Regions from separate parts of the Shewanella sp. K8 genome, predicted to be linked through region 2. Evidence: predicted binding sites of a transcription regulator. Region 2 holds the regulator's gene; each other region holds the start of a gene.
The links. Region 2 encodes sigma-54, which starts transcription at its own class of promoters, with help from an activator protein. Its sites were predicted from a motif close to GTTGGCACGNNNNTNGNNT; they were not measured.

Region 1: a site for sigma-54 is predicted at 1,884-1,902, ahead of ON072_RS16015 (flagellar hook-length control protein FliK). Genes of this name have one in related genera too.
Region 3: a site for sigma-54 is predicted at 1,188-1,206, ahead of ON072_RS16390 (nitric-oxide reductase large subunit). Genes of this name have one in related genera too.
Region 4: a site for sigma-54 is predicted at 1,887-1,905, ahead of ON072_RS10435 (FimV/HubP family polar landmark protein). Genes of this name have one in related genera too.

The regions. Positions count from the first base shown of each region.
Region 1 is NZ_JAPEHY010000031.1:29,863-32,978, reverse strand. Features, by position in the region: gene fliL (flagellar basal body-associated protein FliL) at 1-220, opposite strand, end outside; gene ON072_RS16015 (flagellar hook-length control protein FliK) at 287-1,810, opposite strand; gene fliJ (flagellar export protein FliJ) at 1,958-2,407, opposite strand; gene fliI (flagellar protein export ATPase FliI) at 2,534-3,116, opposite strand, start outside.
Region 2 is NZ_JAPEHY010000045.1:9,597-12,712, forward strand. Features, by position in the region: gene lptB (LPS export ABC transporter ATP-binding protein) at 1-331, shown strand, start outside; gene ON072_RS19005 (RNA polymerase factor sigma-54) at 427-1,890, shown strand; gene hpf (ribosome hibernation promoting factor) at 1,922-2,209, shown strand; gene ptsN (PTS IIA-like nitrogen regulatory protein PtsN) at 2,212-2,655, shown strand; gene rapZ (RNase adapter RapZ) at 2,652-3,116, shown strand, end outside.
Region 3 is NZ_JAPEHY010000032.1:51,887-55,002, reverse strand. Features, by position in the region: gene ON072_RS16395 (potassium/proton antiporter) at 1-736, opposite strand, end outside; gene ON072_RS16390 (nitric-oxide reductase large subunit) at 1,251-3,116, shown strand, end outside.
Region 4 is NZ_JAPEHY010000016.1:36,582-39,697, forward strand. Features, by position in the region: gene ON072_RS10425 (4-phosphoerythronate dehydrogenase) at 1-737, shown strand, start outside; gene ON072_RS10430 (aspartate-semialdehyde dehydrogenase) at 738-1,754, shown strand; gene ON072_RS10435 (FimV/HubP family polar landmark protein) at 1,921-3,116, shown strand, end outside.

The DNA.
Region 1 (3,116 bases), on a different contig from region 2:
CATAGAAGGCTTCCCTGCTGTTATTGGCCTGAGCTTCTTCGGTTACCTGCTCACCTTCGGCCGCATCGACCGCAGTGTCATCTGAACCGCCCAGGAAAAACCACAAGCCAGCACCGACCAGCAGCAACACCACCAAACCAATGCCGCCGAAGATAAAGAGTTTCTTTTTGCTTTTGGGCGCCGGCGCCTCTTGCAGCTCAAGCTCTTCTTGCTCTGCCATTCTCTACCCTTTCCCTTAATCAACCGCAATGCCCGCGGAAAAATACCATCCCTATAGGTTACCTGCTCAGGCGTAATAATCTATACCCGAGCCATAACTTGTTGTGTGATTTGTGCTTTGTGCCGTTTCTTCGGCGGAAATTTCACCATTGGCACCCTCTTGGGCAAAACCACCGCCATTGCCACCATGCTGCTCGCCTTGCTCCCGACCACCTTGAGAGATGTGGCTATCGGCCAGGTTCATTCCCTGCTCCTGCAGCATTTCTCTCAATCTGGGCATGGCCTGTTCCAGCATATCCCGGGTTTGTGGTTGGGTGACATGGAACTGCACCTGAGTCTGATCACCATGCACCTGAACCCTGACCATCATGGCTCCAAGCTCTGGTGGGTCGAGACGAATCTCAGCCTGCTGCACACCATTACTGACCATGGTAATCAACTGCTGCCGCATCACGGGGGCAAAACGCTGCACCATATCGGCGGTTTGCAGTGATTGCTCCATCCCCTGCCTCAATGACAGTTGATATTGGGCCATCTCTCCCCTCTGTGGAGGCTGCAACCCTTGTTGATGCAGCTGTTGCTGAAACGGGCTGATATCTGTCTGGGTTGATGCCGCATCGCCCTTGAGCGCCTGATGTATGGCGTCACTCACAGGGCTTCGTACCTCGGCAGCAGTCTGAGTACCTTTCACCTCAGCCTTAAGTAAGCTGGCGAGAACATCCTTGGCCGTAGCTTTGTCACTCTTGCCGTCAGCGCCGACAGACGTTGCCGCCGCGGCCACCGCAGCACCCAACTTGCCGGTAGTATCTGTCTTGGCCTTCTCGGCAATTGCGCTTTGCGCCAAGATCTTGTCACTCTTTTCCTCAGCGGCATTGAGCACAGCTTCACGAACCACAGCAGCCATACCATCCTGAGTCGCCGCCTTACGCGCTGACTTATCAGCATCCGGCCAACCCATTTGTTGCTCGCCTTCCTGAGACTTGGCCTTTTCCGCTGTTGCAGCCGCCTTGTCGAGAGCCAGCAAAGGAGCATCTATAGTTTCATCCTCTGCTTTGCTATCGCCTTTGCTTGCCGCTTTCTCATCAGTATCGGCCAGTTTGGCACTGTCTTCTTCACTCTCGTCGCCTTCGTCAGCGGCAATCACCTCTGCGCCTTCCAGACTATCTGTCACTACCATGCCAAGCTCGGCACTCCCCTGCTTGAGGTTTTCCAAGAGCTTCATCTGCTCTTCGGGAGACATGGCCTTGATCTCATCTTCTTTGAGCCCGGTGAGAGCGGCAATCTGTTTCAGCAGGCTCACCTCATCCACTTCGGTGACTATGGTGCCGTCTTCAGACGGCAATTTCTTGCCCATGGCTATTTGCCCCAGAATAAGCGAGACATCGACGGCCTGCTCAGCTTGAGCACCTTCTCTGTTAAGACTGCCAGCGGTAAATCCCGGCTTGGCGCCTTGCGAGTCGAACGAGAACTTGGCCTGCGCCTGTTGATAAGCGGCGAAAAAAGCTTCGTTATCAGTAGATTGTAGTGCATCTGTGGCGGAGACTCCCTTGCCGCCCGCATTGCCGATCAGGATATTGGATAACTGCTGCATGCCTTCCTCCAGCACCTAGGCCCTCAATAGATAAAGATAGGCCGAGTCAGAATTAATGTCTCTGTCTCAAACAAAGCAAAATTCACGCCAATAAAAAATTTAGAATGAATATTAAGGAATTGTCCGGGAATGGATGTAGGAATGGGCTCAATGGTTGAGCTTACGACGGAAAAACTGCTGGGAAGCAAACTCATCAATGAGTTTCTGCTCTTGTTTGGCGGCTTTGGCTTCGGCCTGCAGGGCTTTTTTCTCCAACAACATCTCCACCGCCTTACGCTTTTGCTGCTTCTCCAGCCAATGTTGCTGTCTATAGCCCCGCTGCTTATCGGCCTCGGCGACCACGGCAAGTTGTTGCCCTATGGCATCATCTACCTGACGCACAAATCGATGAAACTGCTGGTAATAGGAGGCGCCAATGCTCTGCCCCTGCTGGGCATCGAGTTGCTTCATATAGTCGAGACGGTATTCCTGCAGCGCCTGCAGCTGAGACTTACGCCTCTGGCATTCCATTTGCGCGGCTTTAAGCTGCAGTGCTGCCTGCTCTTCGGCTTCGACCGCCAGTTTCAACACTGTGTGCAAAGGATCGGGTTTCGCCATCTGTAGTATTATTCCTTAAAATTGCCTGCCTTGCGGGCCTTAACCCGGCGCTCTATTGAGATCAGGCTACCCCCCTATTGTCACTGAATTTTTTATCGAGCACGCAAACTCCTGCACTGAATTGCATTACACCTTACATTGGGCAGCAAGCTGCCCCAACATCTGCTGGCAATCGCTGAAACTGATGGCATCGCGCATCCCCTGCCGCAAAAAGGCGTTCATGGCGGGTTGCAGGCGTATGGCGTTGTCGATACGCGGATCCGAGCCTTGGGAATAGGCACCAATGGAGATCAGATCCCGGTTTTGCTGGTAGAGCGAATAAACCTGCTTGACGCGCCGCATCGCTTCCAGGTGCGCCTCGCTGATCACCATGGGTGCCACCCGACTGATGGAAGCTTCAATGTCTATCGCCGGATAATGCCCTGAGTCGGCCAAGGCCCGTGACAACACTATGTGACCGTCCAAAATGGCCCGCGAGGCATCGGCAATGGGATCTTGCTGATCGTCCCCTTCGGTAAGCACAGTATAGAAGGCAGTGATCGAGCCCTGACCTTCACCACCATTACCGGCGCGCTCCACCAAACGGGGCAACTTGGCAAATACTGAAGGCGGATACCCTTTGGTTGCCGGCGGCTCACCGACCGCCAGGGCGATTTCCCGCTGCGCCTGGGCGTAACGGGTCAGGCTATCCATCAACAGCAGGACGTCA
Region 2 (3,116 bases):
CAGCCTGGGGATGTCCCTCTCCGGCGGAGAACGCCGCCGAGTGGAAATCGCCCGGGCATTGGCCGCCAATCCACAGTTCATTCTGCTGGATGAGCCGTTCGCCGGTGTGGATCCCATCTCAGTTATCGATATCAAGAAAATCATCGAACAGCTTAAATCCCGCGGTTTGGGGGTGCTGATCACAGACCACAATGTTCGCGAAACACTCGACGTTTGTGAGCGAGCCTACATAGTCAGCCATGGGCAGTTGATCGCCGAGGGCACACCCGCTGAAATCTTGGACAACCAGCAAGTGCGCGCTGTGTACTTAGGCGAACAATTCAGGCTATAGTTAGGATCATGTCTTCCGGTGGCAATTCCGGGTATTATAGTTTGTTATTATTGAATTTTTTCCTTGAAAAATAACGAGTAGGGATTAGCGGTATAATGAAAGCGTCACTCCAGCTCAAACTGGGTCAACAGTTGACCATGACACCTCAGTTGCAACAGGCTATTCGCCTGCTGCAACTGTCGTCCCTTGAGCTGCAGCAGGAAATCCAGGAAGCCTTGGAAGCCAACCCTCTGTTGGAAATGGCCGAGGACAACCAGGATGACGCTATCGACGACAACCACAAGGAAAACGACGCCGGCGAGTTGAGCGCCAAGCAGGAAGATGGTTCCACGGTAGAAACCTCAGAGGCATTGAACAATGAGTCTATGCCGGATGAATTACCTATGGATACCACCTGGGACGAAGTCTTTACCGCCGCCAGTGCCTCGGGGCCGGCCATGGGCCGTGAAGATGATATGCCCTTCCAGGGTGAAACCAGCGAAGGGCTCTATGAACATCTGGAATGGCAGAAGAACCTGACCCCGTTTTCCGATACCGACGACGCCATTGCCACCGCCATTATTGATGCCATCGACGAGCAGGGTTATCTGACCCAGAGCACAGAGGAGATCCTCGAAGCCATGGGCAACCCTGAGATTGAGCTCGATGAAGTCGAGGCAGTACTCAAGCGGATCCAGCACTTCGATCCTGTCGGCATCGCCTCCAGAGATCTGCGCGAATGCCTGCTGATCCAGTTGCAACAGTTCAACGCAGACACCCCGCATCTGGCCGACGCCCGCTTGTTGATTGACGAACACCTGGATCTCATTGCCGCCCGCGACTTCCGCACCCTGATGCGCAAGACCAAGCTCAAGGAAGATCAGCTGCGTGACGCCATCAACCTTATCCAGAGTCTCAATCCCCGCCCCGGCTTGCTGGTGCAGCCGATGGACGAGGAATATGTGATCCCTGATGTCAGCGTCTGGAAGAAAAACGGCCGCTGGGTAGTGGAACTCAACCCGGACTGTATGCCCAAACTCGGGATCAATCAGCAGTATGCTGCCATGGCCCGTAGCGCCCGCAGTCAATCAGACAGCCAGTTTATTCGTGGTCATCTTCAGGAAGCCAAATGGTTTATCAAGAGCCTGGAGAGCCGCAACGACACCCTGCTCAAGGTGGCCAACTGTATAGTGCAGTTCCAGCAGGGATTTTTTGAATATGGTGAAGAGGCCATGAAACCCATGGTGCTCAACGATATTGCCGAGGCGGTCGAGATGCATGAATCGACCATCTCCAGGGTCACCACTCAAAAGTATATGCATACCCCCAGGGGAATATTTGAATTGAAGTACTTCTTCTCCAGCCATGTCGGCACCGAAGATGGCGGAGAATGCTCTTCCACGGCGATCAGGGCTTTTATCAAGAAGCTCGTGGCAGCGGAAAACCAGAAGAAGCCTTTGAGCGACAGCAAGATGGCGCAACTTCTGGCAGAACAGGGAATCAACGTTGCAAGACGCACCATAGCCAAGTATCGCGAGGCTATGATGATACCACCGTCGAACCAGCGTAAGAGTTTATAAATCCACAGTTGGAAATTGGAGGAATCTTTCTATGCAAATCAACCTGACAGGACATCATATCGAGATCACCGACTCACTGCGTGACTACGTGGAAAGTAAGTTTTCTAAACTTGAACGCCATTTCGAACAGATCAATAATGTGCACGTTGTGCTCAATGTACAAAAACTGCAACAGATAGCCGAAGCCAAGATCCACCTCACAGGCGGCGAAGTCTATGCAACTTCTGAACATGCCGACATGTATGCCGCCATCGACGTTCTGATTGATAAATTGGATCGTCAGGTCATTAAACACAAAGAAAAGCTGACAAAACACTAACGATGGAACTGAGTACCATCCTGCGGCCGGAGTGCACTACCTGTGCCACTCCGGGCAGTAAGAAAAAGGTACTGGAGCTGATTAGCGATCTCGCCAGCGCCCAGTACCCCACCCTTTCCTCTCAAGCGATTTTTGAAAGCCTTTTGGCCCGCGAAAAGATGGGGAGCACAGGTATAGGTAATGGTATTGCGATTCCGCATGGCAGACTACCGGACATTACAGAGCCGATTGCCGTGCTGGTCAAATGCGAAGAGCCTATCGCCTTCGATGCCATAGACAACCAGCCGGTGGACATACTGTTCGCCCTCCTGGTGCCCGCAGATCAATGTCAGCAACACCTGAGTACCCTATCCGCCATGGCTGAAAAGCTCAGCGATAAGGCGATACTCAAGCAGTTGCGAAAATCCAGCGACGAAACAGAACTCTATCAGGTGATCACAGGATGAAACTCGCCATAGTCTCAGGCCGCTCCGGTTCCGGAAAATCCGTTGCCCTCAGGGTACTCGAAGACCTGGGTTACTACTGTGTGGATAATCTCCCCCTGCCCATGATTGGCAGCCTGTTGGAAAACCTCCGTGGCAGCAATGATCTGGTCGCCATCAGCATAGATGTGCGCAATATGCCGGATCAGGAAAAGGTGCTGGAACAACAGTTGGCGGCCTTGCCGGAAAACACCCAACTGACCAGCTTCTTTCTCAACGCCTCCGATAAAGTGCTGCTGAAGCGCTACAGCGAAACCCGCAGACTGCACCCCCTGTCCAAGAGCAAAGTCTCACTACAGGACGCCATCAAGCTCGAAGGCAAGCTGCTGGAACCCATGTCGAAACTGGTGGATCACTACATAGACACCTCGGCGCTGAACATCTATGAACTCAGTGACACAGTGCGGGAAATTCTGCTTGGCAGC
Region 3 (3,116 bases), on a different contig from region 2:
CACTGCCTCCCAGGGCATTGGAGATGGCGAAGATCATCAGTCCGCCACTCAGCACCAAAATGGAGTAGAGGCCTTCCGGCAATTGATTGCGATTGATAACCTGCCACAACAGCCAACCGCCGCCGACACCGAGGATCCCGCCCAGGCCAAACTGTTTGATAAAGCTCAGTGCCAGATAGCTGCCCGATAGTTCATCGCCACTACTGCCGAGAATGGCAATCAGAGTCACGGTCAAAAACACAGCCATGGGGTCGTTACAACCGGATTCGATTTCCAGTGTCGAACCGACACGCTCATTCACGTTTTTGCCCTTGAGCAGGCTAAATACCGCCGCGGCATCGGTCGAACCGACAATGGCTCCCACCAACATGCCCTGGAGTAAGTTGAGATCGAATAACCAGGCAGCCAACAAACCTGTCAATGTGGTGGTTAACGCCACTCCAAAAGTGGCCAATGACAAGGCCGGCCACAATGCCACCCTGAAACTGGCAACCCGGGTACGCATGCCACCATCGAGCAGAATAACCGCCAGAGCCAGGTTACTGACCAGATAAGCAACTGAATAGTCATTGAATACTATGCCGCCTGGGCCATCTTCACCGGCAAAGATACCCACCGCCAGAAATACCACCAAAATAGGAATACCGAGTCGCGAAGACAATGGGCTGAGCAGCACGCTGACTGCAATAAGCAAGGCCCCGACAAGGAAAAAGCTGTTGATGATATCTGCGTTCAAATGACCCTCCAGTTGAAAATGCGGGGAAGCTAATAAAAGAGAAACCTGGCTCTAACGAGACTCCGGAAAACACGTGGGTTACAGACGGGATTATATCATTAATTCGGGTTATTTTTCAGTAGAAACAGTTGACTTATTTTTACTGCCAGCGAAAAAGACCAGTAAAAGAAGCTAGGTAAACCCTTAAAAAATGGAAAATTTACCTATAAAACATCAAATCTGAACCCAAAGAAACATAAACTCAAATTAATGAAAAAAACTTTATTTTTTCAAATAACTAAAGAATTTTAAATCCAAGAATTCTCGTCAAGATATCAGTTATGGCCTCTGGACAAACAACCAGTGTCACAATGACAGCCACCAATGTTAAAAAGACACTTTAAATACAATCAAAATGACACCATCAAAAACACATAAACAAGTAACATACTGATTAAATACAAGAATAAATGTTGGCACGTTCGCTGCTCTATGTAGGAAAACCTATCAAATAGACTTTGTCAGAGGGATGCCAATGAGCAGACAAAAATTCACCCTGATCGCACTGTTACTTGTGTTGGTCGCTTCTTTCACTGTGCTTCTCAGTATCGGCAGTGAAATCTATCGGGAAAAACCACCGATTGCCGATGTCTATAGCGACAGCCAGGGCCAAGTGGTTTTCAGCGGCAAGGACATAGAACAAGGGCAGCTGGTTTGGCGCTCCATGGGCGGACATCAGCTTGGCTCAGTCTGGGGCCATGGCGCCTATGTGGCTCCGGATTGGACCGCAGACTGGCTACACCGTGAGGCCGAAGCCTGGCTGGATATTCGCGCCAAGGAGGCATACAACAAGCCTTTCAATAGCCTGGACAAGAGTACTCAGGCCGCATTGGAGCAGGCCTTAAGGGACGATTTGCGCCATAACACAGTCACTACAGACGAGAGAGGTCACACCCGGGTGGTGCTTTCCGATACCCGTATCGCCGCCATGGCGCAAGTGAGTCAGCACTATCAATCTTTGTTTGGTGACGATCCCGCGCTGAATGAGCTGCGGGAAGCCTATGCGATGAAAACCAATACCATAGGATCTGCCGAGCGCCGTCAGCAGCTCAATGCCTTCCTGTTTTGGGGCGCTTGGGCCGCAGTGACCGAGCGCCCAGATGCCAATTACAGCTACACCAATAATTGGCCCTACGATCCACAACTGGGTAACACACCGACATCAGACAATATCGTCTGGTCGATTCTGAGCATAGTGACTCTGCTGGCCGGTATCGGTGCCCTGGTTTGGTATCACGCCGCCGGCAAACATGAAGCCCTGCCGGCTCCCGCCACAGAAGATCCCCTGTTCAGACACAAACCCACCCCTTCACAAAAGGCCACGGGTAAATACTTCATTACCGCTATCGGCCTATTTCTGCTGCAAATACTGCTCGGTGGCGTCACGGCGCACTATGCGGTTGAGGGCCAGGAGTTTTACGGTATTCCCTTGAGTGAGATCCTGCCCTATTCAGTGACCCGCACCTGGCATACTCAACTGGCAGTATTCTGGATAGCGACGGCCTGGCTCGGTACCGGGCTCTATATCGCGCCGGCGCTTTCCGGCCACGAGCCCAAATATCAACGCTTCGGTGTCAACCTATTGTGGGTCGCTCTTCTGGTAGTGGTGCTGGGCTCCATGGCCGGTGAATGGCTGGGGGTACAACAATACTTCTCACTGGACAACAACTTCCTCTTCGGTCACCAGGGTTATGAATACATAGATCTCGGCCGGGTGTGGCAACTGCTGCTGTTGGCCGGATTGATGATCTGGCTGGCACTGGTGAGCCGCGCCATGTTGCCCGCCCTGAAACAGGAATCTGAGCTAAAGCCTGTGCTCTGGGTACTCTACGCCTCCTGTGTTGCTATCGGCCTCTTCTATGGTGCCGGGCTGTTTATGGGGAAACACACTAACCTTGCCATCGCCGAATACTGGCGTTGGTGGGTAGTACATCTGTGGGTTGAAGGCTTCTTTGAAACCTTTGCTACCTCGGTTATCGCCCTGATGTTTGTGCGTCTTGGCCTTATCCGTGCTCGCAGTGCAAATGGTGCGGTACTCTTCTCTACCCTGATCTTCCTGACCGGAGGCCTCATAGGTACACTGCATCACCTCTATTTCACCGGCACACCCACTTCGGTCATCGCCTGGGGCGCTATCTTCTCGGCGCTGGAAGTGGTGCCTCTGGCCCTTATCGGTTTTGAAGCGGTGGAAAGCTATCGCCTGCGCCGGGCCGCTCCCTGGATGCAACGCTATCACTGGGCCATCATGTTCTTTGTTGCCACCGCTTTCTGGAATCTGGTGGGCGCCGGTGTACTGGGCTTCCTGATCAATCCACCGATTGCCCTCTATTACATTCAAGGG
Region 4 (3,116 bases), on a different contig from region 2:
TGGCGCGCTGCCTTGAAGCCTACGGAATCAAAACCTTGCTCTGTGACCCCTTACTGGCCAAGGCTGGAGACAGCCGCCGTTTTGTCAGCCTGGATGAACTGATTGCCGGCGCCGATATTGTTAGTCTGCACGTACCTCTGACCAGGGATGGCGAACATCCTACTTGGTATCTGTTTGACGAGCAGCGACTGGAGACATTGAAACCCGGCTGCTGGTTGCTTAACTGCTGCCGCGGTGAAGTGATAGACAATCGCGCGCTGATCCGGGTCAAGGGCAAACGGCCGGACCTCAAGTTGGTACTGGATGTTTGGCAAGGGGAGCCCAACCCCATGATGGAACTGGTGCCTTTGGTGGAGTTTGCTACCCCGCATATTGCCGGTTACAGCCTGGAAGGCAAGGCCAGGGGCACTTTCATGCTGTATCAGGCCTTGATGGCGATACTCAATCGCCCGGCGGACAAGTCACTTGCCACTCTATTGCCCGAGCGCTGGAATTCCCGGCTCGATATCAGCAGTATGCCCGATGAAAAGGCATTGTTGTCTCTATGCCGATTTATTTATGATCTACGTGATGACGATGAAAAATTCCGGAAAATGCTGAAAAACCCCGCAGGTTTTGATGACATGAGAAAAAATCACCGCCATAGGCGAGAATTCAGTGCTTTGACTCTTTCAAACGCCGGGGGTTCTGGGGTAGATTGGTTGTCTCATTTAGGTTTTTCAGGAGTCGGTCTGTAAATGTCGCAGGAATTTAACGTTGTCGTATTGGGTGCCTCAGGGGCTGTGGGTCAAACCATGATAGAAATCCTCGAGGAGCGTAACTTCCCGGTGGCGAATCTGTTTCCACTGGCCAGCAGTCGCAGCGCCGGTGAAACCGTGAGTTTTCACGGTAAACAGGTAGAGATCCTCGATGTGGAGAGCTTCGACTGGACTCAGGCGCAGATAGGCTTCTTCTCTGCCGGTGGCGATGTCTCGGCCAAGTGGGCGCCGATAGCGGCCGATGCCGGTTGTGTGGTGATAGATAACACCTCCCACTACCGTTACGACCTGGATATTCCATTGGTTATTCCAGAGGTCAATCCACAGGCGATTGCCGACTTCCGTAACCGTAATATTATCGCCAATCCCAACTGCTCAACCATTCAGATGTTGGTGGCGCTCAAGCCTATCTATGATGCCTTTGGGATCAGCCGTATCAATGTGGCCACGTATCAGTCGGTTTCCGGTACAGGCAAAAAGGCGATTGAAGAGCTGGCGGGTCAATCTGCCAAGCTGCTGCAGGGCTTGCCTTCAGAGCCCAAGGTTTATGATAAGCAGATAGCTTTCAACGTGTTGCCGCATATAGATAAGTTTATGGAAAATGGCTACACCAAAGAAGAGATGAAGATGGTTTGGGAAACCCAGAAGATCCTCGGCGACAGCGAGGTCTTGGTGAACCCTACCGCGGTACGGGTACCTGTGTTCTATGGCCATTCGGAAGCGATTCATATCGAGACGCTGCAGCCGGTTGATGCCGCGGAAGTCAAGGCGGTATTGCGGGATGCCGAAGGCGTGGTGTTGTTTGAAGATGATGATGATTATCCGACAGCTGTCACCGAAGGTGCCGGTAGTGACCCTGTGTATGTCGGCCGGGTGCGCAAGGATATTTCCCACGATCTGGGCATAGATCTTTGGGTGGTCTCTGACAATATCCGCAAGGGCGCGGCGCTCAACAGTGTACAGATAGGCGAGATCTTAATCCGCGATTATCTCTAGAACTTCTTGTTTCTGTTGAAAAAGCCTGCAAGCAGCAGGCTTTTTTTGTTTTGCAAATGTGAACAGTAGCAGGGCGGACATTTCTGGTTTATAGTAATCTCAATAAATACAAATGCCTAAAGCCAGTCGTCAGTTGGCGAAACCAGCGCTTGAAAGGGAAGAATGGATGAACTTTCGCACTTCATATCTTGTTGGCCTGATGGCCGCTTTTTTTGCCCTGAACCAAGGTACTCTCATTGAACCCGCCCATGCAGAAGGCCTGAAAATTACCGGCCCTGATGGTCAGGTGCGCCAACAGGTACGCCAGTATGGTCCGACTACGCCATCAGACACCTTCTGGAGCATTGCCCAGAAAGTCAGACCGGATTCCAGTGTCAGCATCTATCAGGTCATGGCCGCTATATTTGAGGCCAACCCGCACGCCTTCACCTCCAATAATTATAACAGCCTGGAACGGGGCATGATACTGCTGATCCCTTCCAAAGAGGTGATGCAGGCTATTCCCCAGAGTATGGCCAGAGCCCGTGCCGAGCAGGACGACAAGAGCTGGTCTTCCGGTAAGCCGCTAAAAGCAGATGATGGCAAAATTGAAACCGCCAAAGCCCCCGAGCGTGAAAGCCAAGCCGCAAAAGAGCCAACGCCGGCCACCCAAACTCCAACAGCGGCGCAGCCATCCAAGGTAGCTACAAGTGCCAAGGAAAACAGCGCGCAGCCGAAGGTCAGTGAGCCATCGACTGAGCCAACTCAAGTGGCTGCAGACAAATCGCCAGCCACCACAACCGAAAAAGCAGCCACGGAAGCAACTCCGGAAACGGCCGACGACAACAGCATTGAAGCGCTGCAGAGCCGCAATCTGAGCCTGACCGATGAACTGGGACGCGCGCAGGATCTGCTCACAGTGGCCAATACCGATAACCAAGGGCTGCAAGCGCAAATCGATGAACTGAATCAGCGTCTGTCTGTGTTGGAAGAATCGCTGCAGGCCAGCAAAAAGCAGGAGCAGCAACTCAAAGCTGAAAATGCTGAACTCAAGCAGCAACTTCAAGCTGCCAGTGCTACGGCTAATGAGCCGGACGACCTCTGGCGCAGCCTGATGGATAACCCGCTGTTACTGGCCCTGGCTGCGGCCATACCCGCGGTACTGCTGTTGTTATTGCTATGGAGCATGCTGCGCCGCAGACGTAAACAGAGTGATGCCCAAGCACCACAGACCGAAGCGGCTCCAATGGCTGCCGCGGCTGCCGCCGGCGCGGCTACAGCCGAGATGGCCAATGCCGACGACGAATTGGCGGTGCATCTGGATGATGATCCGGACGATTCCATTGATTCACTGCTGGATGTCGACAGCTCAGCGCTGCAGCC